DNA from 3 places in the Streptomyces sp. NPDC042371 genome. Region 1 is predicted to be linked to each of the others. Evidence: riboswitches for the same ligand, from Rfam matches in the RefSeq annotation. Region 1 holds a riboswitch; each other region holds the start of a gene.
What was found. Region 1 has a riboswitch for cobalamin ahead of AC068B_RS36495 (cobalamin biosynthesis protein). Riboswitches for the same ligand answer to the same signal wherever they lie in the genome.
Positions count from the first base shown of each region.

Region 2: linked by a shared signal. The riboswitch ahead of AC068B_RS05120 (ABC transporter substrate-binding protein) and the one ahead of AC068B_RS36495 (cobalamin biosynthesis protein) in region 1 are both predicted to bind cobalamin.
Region 3: linked by a shared signal. The riboswitch ahead of AC068B_RS27695 (energy-coupling factor ABC transporter permease) and the one ahead of AC068B_RS36495 (cobalamin biosynthesis protein) in region 1 are both predicted to bind cobalamin.

Region 1 covers NZ_JBWKAP010000018.1:15,153-18,417, forward strand. The annotation lists gene AC068B_RS36485 (inorganic phosphate transporter) at 1-1,047, shown strand, start outside; gene AC068B_RS36490 (hypothetical protein) at 1,060-1,284, shown strand; cobalamin riboswitch at 1,405-1,545, shown strand; gene AC068B_RS36495 (cobalamin biosynthesis protein) at 1,656-2,621, shown strand; gene AC068B_RS36500 (cobyric acid synthase) at 2,618-3,265, shown strand, end outside.
Region 2 covers NZ_JBWKAP010000001.1:1,156,357-1,159,621, forward strand. The annotation lists gene AC068B_RS05110 (ABC transporter ATP-binding protein) at 1-15, opposite strand, end outside; gene AC068B_RS05115 (FecCD family ABC transporter permease) at 12-1,070, opposite strand; gene AC068B_RS05120 (ABC transporter substrate-binding protein) at 1,136-2,113, opposite strand; cobalamin riboswitch at 2,158-2,278, opposite strand; gene AC068B_RS05125 (M67 family metallopeptidase) at 2,282-2,704, opposite strand; gene AC068B_RS05130 (amino acid permease) at 2,790-3,265, opposite strand, start outside.
Region 3 covers NZ_JBWKAP010000009.1:213,921-217,185, reverse strand. The annotation lists gene AC068B_RS27710 (energy-coupling factor ABC transporter ATP-binding protein) at 1-114, opposite strand, end outside; gene cbiQ (cobalt ECF transporter T component CbiQ) at 111-860, opposite strand; gene AC068B_RS27700 (energy-coupling factor ABC transporter substrate-binding protein) at 867-1,259, opposite strand; gene AC068B_RS27695 (energy-coupling factor ABC transporter permease) at 1,259-2,014, opposite strand; cobalamin riboswitch at 2,045-2,228, opposite strand; partial or broken gene AC068B_RS27690 (PTS transporter subunit IIC) at 2,398-3,140, opposite strand.

The DNA of each region.
Region 1 (3,265 bases):
GCGCTCGTCGGCGCGATTCTCTGGAATCTCCTGACCTGGCTGGTGGGCCTGCCCTCCAGCTCCTCCCACGCACTCTTCGGCGGCCTCATCGGCGCCGCGGTCATGTCGATGGGCTGGTCGTCGATCAACGGCGGCACCGTCGTCACCAAGATCCTGATCCCGGCCGTCGCGGCCCCGCTCGTGGCGGGCATCGCCGCGACGCTGGCCACGCGCCTGACGTACCGCATCGGCCGCAACACGGACCAGAAGTCCACCGCCAAGGGCTACCGCGCGGGTCAGATCGCCTCCGCCGGTCTCGTCTCGCTGGCCCACGGCACGAACGACGCGCAGAAGACCATGGGCATCATCACGCTCGCCCTCATCACGGGCGGCGTCCTGAACCCCGGTGCCAACCCCCCGATGTGGGTCATCGTGTCGGCCGGTATCGCCATCGCGCTCGGCACCTACCTCGGCGGCTGGCGCATCATCCGCACGATGGGCAAGGGCCTGACCGACCTCGCGCCGCAGCAGGGCTTCGCCGCCCAGACCAGCGCCGCGACGGCGATCCTCGCCTCCTCGCACATCGGCTTCTCGCTCTCCACCACCCAGGTCTGCTCCGGCGCCGTGATGGGCGCGGGCCTCGGCCGCAAGGGCGGCGTCGTCCGCTGGTCGACCGCGACCCGGATGTTCGTCGCGTGGGGCCTGACCCTGCCGGCCGCCGGTCTGGTCGGCGCGGGCGCCGAGTTCCTCACCAAGCAGGGCCCCTGGGGCATCGCGGTCACCGCCGCGCTGCTCGTCGGCGGCTCGGCCGTGATCTGGGTGCTCTCGCGGCGCAACGCCGTCGACCACACCAACGTCACCGACGACGAGATCCGCGCGGCCGACGACACCACGGGCGCCGAGCCCGCGGGCGTCGTGACCACCGCGATCGCCGCCGTCACGCCGCCCCCCACGGGCACCCTGGCCGCCTCGACCGTCGCGGACGAGTCCGTCAAGGCCGGAGTCACGGCCCCGACCACGACCACGACCGGCGCCATGGCGGACCCCGCCCGGCCCGCGACGGTGTAAGGACAGATCAGCATGAGCATCGACTGGGCAGCTCTCGGCTCCGTCTTCGGAGTCAGCCTCGCGGTGACGGTGGCCCTGGTGGGCCTGTTCACGCTCGGCATCGTCGGCCTCTCCCAGCAGGACAAGGCGGCCGCCTCCACGGGCGGCCAGGCGACCATGGCGCGCACCGGCGCGTACGCCTGCTTCGCGCTGTGCGCGGCGGCCGTGGCGTACGGGATCTATCTGATCGTCGCCTGACGGCAGCGTTCCCGGGTGGGGCGCGGAGCGTATGGAACGCTCCGCGCCCCACCCGTGTGTGAGGACCCCCGTGTGGGCCCCAACACACTCTCCCGCCGCAGGTCAACGGCGAGTTGACGGGCGTTCGGGGACCGTGGTGGACTGCCGGGGCCAACTACGGCGGCAGAAGAGGAAGCCGGTGCGAATCCGGCGCGGTCCCGCCACTGTCACCGGGGAGAACCCTCCCCGTGAGCCAGGAACTCTCGCCACCGATCACGTCGAACCAGGGCGCGGACACCCTGAGTGAGGACATATCGCCATGCGCGGCCGCCCGGTGCCGGTTCCCTCCCTGAGTACGAGTCCTCTCCTCAGCACGACGGCGGGCTGAGCCCATGAGTGCCGATCGCGACTTCGCGTACGGCGCCGCCACCGGATTCCTCGGTGACCTGCTGCTCGGCGATCCCCGCCGGGGCCACCCGGTCGCCGCGTTCGGGCGGGCGGCGGGCGCCGTCGAGCGGGTGCTGTGGCGGGACCACCGCGGGTGGGGCGCGCTGCACATCCTGGTCTGCGCCGGGGGCGCGGCGGGTGCCGCCGCGCTCGCCGCTTCTCTCGTACGCCGCTCCCCCGCCACATCCGTCGCGCTGACCGCCGCCGCGACCTGGGCCGTGCTCGGCGGGACCTCGCTCGGGCGCGAGGCGCGGGCCGTCGGCGGGGCGCTGGAGGCCGGTGACATCGAGGTCGCCAGGGAGCGGCTGCCCCATCTGTGCGGGCGGGACCCGCAGGCGCTGGACGCCGACGGAATCGCGCGGGCCGTCGTGGAGTCCGTCGCGGAGAACACCTCCGACGCCGTGGTGGGAGCGCTCGTGTGGGGCGCCGTCGGCGGGGTGCCGGGACTCGTCGCCTTCCGTGCCGTGAACACCCTCGACGCGATGGTCGGGCACAAGTCCGCGCGCTACCGGCGCTACGGATGGGCCTCGGCGCGGCTCGACGACGTCTTCGGCTGGCCCGGGGCGCGGCTCACCGCCGCGCTGGCCGTGCTCGCGGGGGACTCGCCCTCGGGGGCGGTGCGGGCATGGCGTTCCGATGCCGCGAAACACCCGAGCCCCAACGCGGGGCCCGTCGAAGCCGCCTTCGCGGGGGCTTTGGGCGTACGCCTCGGGGGGACCCTCTCGTACGCGGGACGGGTCGAGCACCGGCCCGTGCTCAACGCGGACGGGCACGACGTGCGCGTGGCGGACATCGAGCGGGCGGTGAAGCTCTCCCGGCGCGTGGGCCTGCTGGCCCTCGGCGTCGCGGCCGCCGCCCGGCTGACGTCCGGCAGGTCCAGCAGATCCAGTAAGTCAGGGAGAGCCTCGTGAGCGGTGGACTGCTCGTCGCCGGAACCACCTCCGACGCCGGGAAGAGCGTCGTCACCGCGGGCATCTGCCGGTGGCTGACCCGCAAGGGCGTCTCCGTCGCGCCCTTCAAGGCGCAGAACATGTCCCTCAACTCCTTCGTCACCCGCGAAGGCGCCGAGATCGGGCGGGCGCAGGCCATGCAGGCACAGGCCGCCCGCGTCGAGCCGACCGCGCTGATGAACCCCGTACTGCTCAAGCCGGGCGGCGACCGCTCCAGTCAGGTCGTCCTGATGGGCAAGCCGGTCGGCGAGATGAGCGCGCGCGGCTACCACGGAGGGCGCCAGGCGGCGCTGCTCGACACCGTCGTGGGCTGCCTGGAGGAGCTCCGGTCCACCTACGACGCCGTGATCTGCGAGGGCGCGGGCAGCCCCGCCGAGATCAACCTGCGGCGCACCGACATCGTGAACATGGGCATAGCGCGCGCCGCCCGCTTCCCCGTCCTGGTGGTCGGGGACATCGACCGGGGCGGTGTGTTCGCGTCGTTCTTCGGGACGACGGCGCTGCTCGGTGCCGAGGACCAGGAGCTGGTCGCCGGGTACCTGGTGAACAAGTTCCGGGGCGACGTCTCGCTGCTCGAACCCGGCCTCGACATGCTGCTCGGTCTC
Region 2 (3,265 bases), on a different contig from region 1:
CGGCGGCTGGGTCATGCCGGTACTCCTTCGTTGCGCCGCCTCAGCAGCCACAGGAAGAACGGGCCGCCGGTGAGCGCGGTGAGCACGCCGACGGGGATGTCCTGCGGCGCGGCGACGGTGCGTGCGGCGAGGTCGGCGGCGACCAGGAAGACCGCGCCCATCAGCGCGACGACCGGGAGCAGTGCGCGGTGCGCGGCGCCGACCAGCATGCGGGCGGCGTGCGGCACCATCAGGCCGACGAATCCGATGGCTCCGCTGTAGGCGACCAGGGCGCCGGTGAGGAGCGAGGCGAGGACGAAGACTCCGGCACGGAACCGGGTGGCGTCCAGGCCGAGGACGGTGGCGCCCTCCTCACCGGCGAGGAGCAGGTCGAGGGGGCGGGCCATCGACATCAGGAGGGCCGTGCCGAGGATGAGGGTGACGCAGGGCAGGGCGAGCATGTCCCAGCGGGCGTTGCCGAGGCCGCCGAGCGTCCAGTACAGGACCTCCTTGAGGTGGTCCGCGCTGTCGGCGGTGACCAGGATGAGGCTGGTCAGCGCGGTCAGGATGTACGAGACGGCGACGCCCGCGAGGATCAGCCTGCCGGTGGCGAAGCCGCCGCCTCCGCTGCGGGCCAGGGCGTAGACGAGGACCAGTGAGATCAGGGCGCCCGCGAAGGAGGCGGCCGGGATGGTGACGCTGGTCGACAGGGCGGCGCCGAGGCCGAAGGCGGAGCCGAGCACGATCGCGCCGACCGCGCCGACGGAGGCGCCCGAGGAGACGCCGAGCAGGAACGGGTCGGCGAGGGGGTTGCGGACGAGGGCCTGGAGGACGGTGCCGATGACGGCGAGTCCTGCTCCGACGGTGGCTCCGAGGATGATCCTCGGGAGCCGCACGTCAAGGACGATGGTGCGGAACGGCGAAGGCTCCGCGCGGCCCGTGAGGATCTCCAGGACGTCGGCGGTGGGGATGCGGACGGAACCGAGGGCCAGCCCGGCGAGCGTCACGGCGGCGAGGGCGACGGCGAGCACCGTCAGGACGACCAGGCGCCGCCCCCCTGAGCTCCGCCGATCGCCCTTCGGGCTCGTCAAACGCCGGACGGGCTGGGAACCCTGCCCCGCGGGGCTGCTCTCCCGCAGCTGGGTGCGCTGGCCGCTCACAGCTGCGCCGCCAGCTTCCTCACCGCCTCGGGTGCTCGTACTCCCGTGACCATGTCCGACAGCGGCAGCACCGCGAAGCTCTTGTTCTTGACGGCGGGGACGTCCTGGAGGACCGGATCGTCGAGGAGGCGCTTCTTCTTCTGGGCGACGGTCGTGGCGCCGTAGTCGAGGATCAGGATGGTCTCGGGCCTGTTCTTCACGACGGACTCCCAGGACGCGTCGCTGAAGGACTTGTCCACGTCGGCGAAGACGTTGCGGCCGCCCGCCCGCTTGATGATGTCGTTGCCGATGCCGCGGCCGCCCGCCGTGAACGCGGTCTTGTCGCCGCTGTCGTAGACGAAGACGGAGCGGGACTTCTTGCCCTTCGACTTCTCTGCGGTGGCGGCGAGTTCGCGCTGAGCGCCGCTCACCCACTTGTCCGCGCGGGCCCGCACCCCGAAGGTGGAGCCGACCTCGCGGATCTCGCGGTAGACGTCGTCCATGGAGACGGGCCGCTTCGCGCAGCCCTCGACGTTGAGGCGGCTTTCGATGCCGGACTTGGCGAGCGCGGAGCGGCTGCGGCCGTCGCTCGCGAGGAAGGCGCTCGCGTATCCGCCGTACACGTAGTCGGGGTTGGCGGCGAGCAGCTTCTCGTAGGAGGGGTACTCCTTGGCGAGGACCGGGATGGAGTCGTACGCCTTCTCATACTGCGGCAGGACCTTGTCGTCGAGGTAGGCCGTGCCCGCGAGGTGGTCCTTGAGGCCGAGTTCCAGCATGACTTCGGTGGCGTGCTGGTTCATGGTGACGGCGCGCTTCGGGGGTGCGTCGTACGTCGTCTTCACACCGCAGTTGGTGACGGTGTACGGGAATCCGGCGGTCTTGGCCGCGGGCTTGGTGTCACCGCCCGCGTCGCCCGAGTCCGACGAGGAGCACGCGGCGAGCGGGACGAGCAGGGCCGCGGCGGCCAGGGCGCGTATGCCGGTGTGGCGGGACATGGCTGAACTGCCTCCTCCAGGGGATTTCCGCGTCCCCTGCGTTGCGTGGAGGAGGACGGCAGGTCAGTTCCTGACTCCCCCGCCCCGGCTTCGGAGTGGGGTCACAGTGGCGGGACCGTGCCGGTTTCGCACCGGCTTCCTGGCTCCTGCCGCCCTCTTGAGTAAAGCTCAGTATGCCTCGACGACCTTTACTTCTTCTTCGGTGACCTCGCCGTCCACGATCCGGTACGAGCGGAACTGGAAGGGGCCCGCGTCGTCGGTGTCCGCCGTGGAGACCAGGACGTAGTGCGCGCCGGGCTCGTTGGCGTAGGTGATGTCGGTGCGCGAGGGGTACGCCTCGGTGGCGGTGTGCGAGTGGTAGACGATCACCGGCTCCTCGTCGCGGTCGTCCATCTCGCGGTAGAGCTTGAGCAGGTCACCCGAGTCGAACTCGTAGAACGTGGGCGAGCGGGCGGCGTTCAGCATCGGGATGAACCGCTCGGGACGTCCGGTGCCCTCCGGGCCCGCGACCACGCCGCACGCCTCGTCGGGGTGGTCCTGGCGCGCGTGCGCGACGATCTGGTCGTGGAGGGCCTGGGTGATGGTCAGCATGGCAGCCAGGATAAGCAGAGGGGCCCGCGCGTACCGAAGTGTGGTACGCGCGGGCCCGAATGCTGGACGGTGGCCTTGGGGAGCCTCAGTCCTTGGAGAGGGAGTCTTCCGAGGAGACCCCGCCGGAGGCGCCGATCTTGCGCTTGTTGAAGGCCGCGGCCTCCGGGTTGCGGCTCTTGAGGATCAGGTAGGAGACCGTCAGGATCGCGGCCCAGACCGGAGCGGCGTACAGCGAGATCCGCGCGTCCTTGTCGATGCCCATCATCACGATGACCATGCCGATGAAGAGCAGGGCGAACCAGCTGGTGTACGGGGCGCCCGGGGCCCGGAAGGTGGACTGCGGCAGCTCACCGCGGTCGGCCTTGCGGCGGTAGCGGATCTGGCAGGCCAGGATCATGATCCAGGCCCACATGCCGGAGATGGTCGCGAAGGAGACGACGTAGTTGAACGCCTCGCCCGGCCACTGGTAGTTGATCCAGACGCCGACCAGCATGAACGCGGCGGAGGCCGTGGTGCCGATGAGCGGCAGGCCGTTCTTCGTGAGCTTGGTGAAGAACTTGG
Region 3 (3,265 bases), on a different contig from region 1:
GCTGAGCACGGTGGGCCCGTCCTCGTACGCGTACGCCGCCGCTTGCAGGGCGACCACGGACCCGCGGGGTCCGCTGGGAGCGTCCGGCTCGCGAAGAGCCCTCGGCTCACTCATGGCAGGAACCTTTCCAGTACGAGGGTGAGGGCCACCAGGCCCACGAGAAGTGCCGCGCCCGCCGTGATGAAGGGGCGCGAGATGCGGGCCTCGGGCACCAGGACGCGCAGGGTGCCGTCGTAGCCGCGGCCCGCGAGCCCGGCCTGCAGACGGCTCGCCCGGTCGAAGGCGCGCACGAACGCGGTGGCGCCGAGACCTGCGAGGGAGCGCCAGGTGGCGGCGCGGGTGGTGTGCCCGAGCCGGGCGGCCTGCGCCTGCCGGATGCGGCTCATGGAGTCCAGGAGCAGGAAACTCATCCGGTAGGTGACGAGTGCGACGTCCACGACCGGTGCGGGCACGCCCGCTTTCACCAGGCGGGGCAGCAGGTCCGACATCGGTGTGGTGAAGGCGAAAAGCAGCACGCCGAGCGAGGCGGCGGAGGTCCGCAGGAGCAGCCCGCCCGCACGCGCCGGACCGCCCTCCGCGAAGGTCACGAACCCTTCGGGGCCGCCGACTTGGACGAGCAGGGTGAGTGCGCCGGTGACACAGAAGCCGAGCGGCACGCGGTAGGCGCGCCACAGCTTGCGGGGCGGCACACCGGCGGGGCCGAGCAGCAGGACGACTGCGGCGGCCAGGACCAGGACGGCGCCCGGCCAGGGCGGCAGCGAGATGGCGAGGATCGTGAGGCCGAGCCCGAGCACGGCCTTGTCCACGGGGTGCCGGCGGCGCCAGCGACTGCTGTGCGCCGCCGCATCGAGGGGCAGCACGCCGGGTCAGACCTGCTCGGTCTCGGCCCGGGCACCGTCCGCGCCGACCGGCGCGTCCGGCCCGGCAGCCCGCTCCGCACGCGCCTGTTCCGCACGCGCCTGTTCCGCGCCTTGCTTGCGGCCCTTGCGCAGCCCGAAGTAGTAGGCGAGGACGCCCGCGCCGAGGGCGGCCTGCAGGGCGAAGAGCGCCGACTCGACCTCCCCGGACGGGGGTTCGTACAGCGGCGAGAACCACGGCTCGTAGTCCGGCTTGATCTCGGTGATCGCCGTCTCGGCCTGGGCATCGGCCCCGGCGAACGGCTCCTCCTCGTCGTCGCCGAGTCCCAGCGCGATCGGCAGCACGGCGAGCGCGGCCACGATGAGGAGCAGCAGGGTGTTGATCTTCGCGTTGCGGCTCATCAGGCACTGGCCCCCGTCTGCGTCTCGGTCGACTTTGTCGGCTCGGCCGACTTGCTCGGTTCGGTCGGCTTGGTCGTCACGTCCGTCTGCTTGCGCTGCAGCAGCACGCCGAGGCGCGTGAGTTCGCCCTTGCTCGACTGCACGAGGAGCCGCATCACCAGGACGGTGAGGAGTCCTTCGCTGACCGCAAGCGGAATCTGCGTGACGGCGAAGATGCCGCCGAACTTGCCCAGGGCGCCGAGGAAGCCGCTGCTGGGGTCGGGGAACGCCAGGGCCAGCTGGACGCTGGTGACGCAGTACGTGGACAGGTCGGCGACGAACGCGCCGAAGAACACGGCGACCATGAGCGGCACGTCGTACCGCTTGAGGAGCCGGTAGACCGCGTATCCCGCCCAGGGCCCGACGATCGCCATGGAGAACACGTTGGCGCCCAGGGTGGTGAGCCCGCCGTGGGCGAGCAGCAGCGCCTGGAAGAGCAGGGTGATGGTGCCGAGCACCGTCATGATCGGTGGCCGGAACAGGATCGCCCCGAGTCCGGTCCCCGTCGGGTGCGAGCAACTGCCCGTCACAGAAGGGATCTTCAGGGCGGAAAGGACGAACGTGAAGGCTCCGGAGGCGCCGAGGAGCAGGGTGCTCTCCGGGTGTTCCTTGACTTCACGGGTCAGGGAGCGGACTCCGTGTACGACGAACGGCGCGGACGCTACGCCCCAGGCGATCGCGTGCGCCGGTGGGAGGAAACCCTCGGCTATGTGCATGGCTCGGCAGACCCTCTCCAGCACCTCGTGGATGGACAACGCGCCTTGGCCGGTCTCCTGGCTGACGGGTCGTACCGACCGGACTCCGCCTTCCCGGGCACGTGAGTACCCAGTGGCTGCCGCGAGGGCTGGAGCCGGACTTCCCGATCACAGTGGCGAGGGCCGCACCGGCATCACACCGGATTTCCCGTTCACCAAGGCGTGGCGACATTAGTGCGCAACGGACGTGCTGACAACTTGCGGGCTCGTTGCGCCGGTGGCACGCGCGAGCGCGCATACACCACGTGCGCCCCTGTTCAGAGGCTGTGCACCGAGTTGGCAGGTGGCGTGGAGCGGACGCGGCAGGGGGGCGCACAGGGGACGCAGAAGTGGGTCTGGAGCCGTCAGCTCCGGGCGTCCGGCGGCGGGGGCGGCTTCGGCGCTCCGCGCGGGGGTGCGATCTTCGCGTACGCGACGGGGGATCCGGCGGCGGCCGGGACCTTCTCCGCGGCGCGGTCCGGGTTCGGCGGCAGCAGTACGTCACGGCGGGCACCCGGGTCCCAGCCGGTCTCCACGACGCGCTTCTGCACGACGATCGCGCCGAAGAGGACGGCCACGCCGATCAGCAGCATCAGGACGAACCCGCCAGTCTCCTCCGTCTTGGCCGCATAACCGACGAGTGTGCCGAACCAGCCGAAGTCGGCGCCCCCGAAGGTGGTGTTCTCCTCCCCGAAGGCGCCGAGGACCTTCAGGAGCAGCGCGGGCAGGAAGGTGATGATGACGCCGTTGACGAAGGCGCCGAGGGCCGCGCCGCGGCGGCCGCCGGTCACGTTGCCGTAGCCCCCGGCCGCGCGCCGGTGAAGAAGTGCGGGACCAGACCGGGCAGGACGAGGGCGAGTCCGAAGGCCGGGTGGAAGATCCAGGCGAGCAGGCAGAGGCTGACGAGGCCGCCGACGAAGCTGGAGATGAAGCCGATGGGGACGGCGTTCTGTGCGTAGGGGAAGACGATGGGCGCGTCGAGGGAGGGGACCGCGCCGGGCCCCAGTTTCCTGGCGATGCCCTGGAAGGCCGGGACGAGTTCGCCGAGGATCGTGCGGACGCCGAAGAGGATCACGGCGACGGCGATGCCGAACTGGAGGCCCTGCATGTTCGCGCCAGTCGGCCGCGGGCGCGTCGAAGGGCACGGCTGCCACGGGGAGGATCTCGTTCAGCGCTGCCATGTCCATGATTCTCTCCGACGCGCGCGGCCCGGCACGTCCGCAGCGCCGTTCG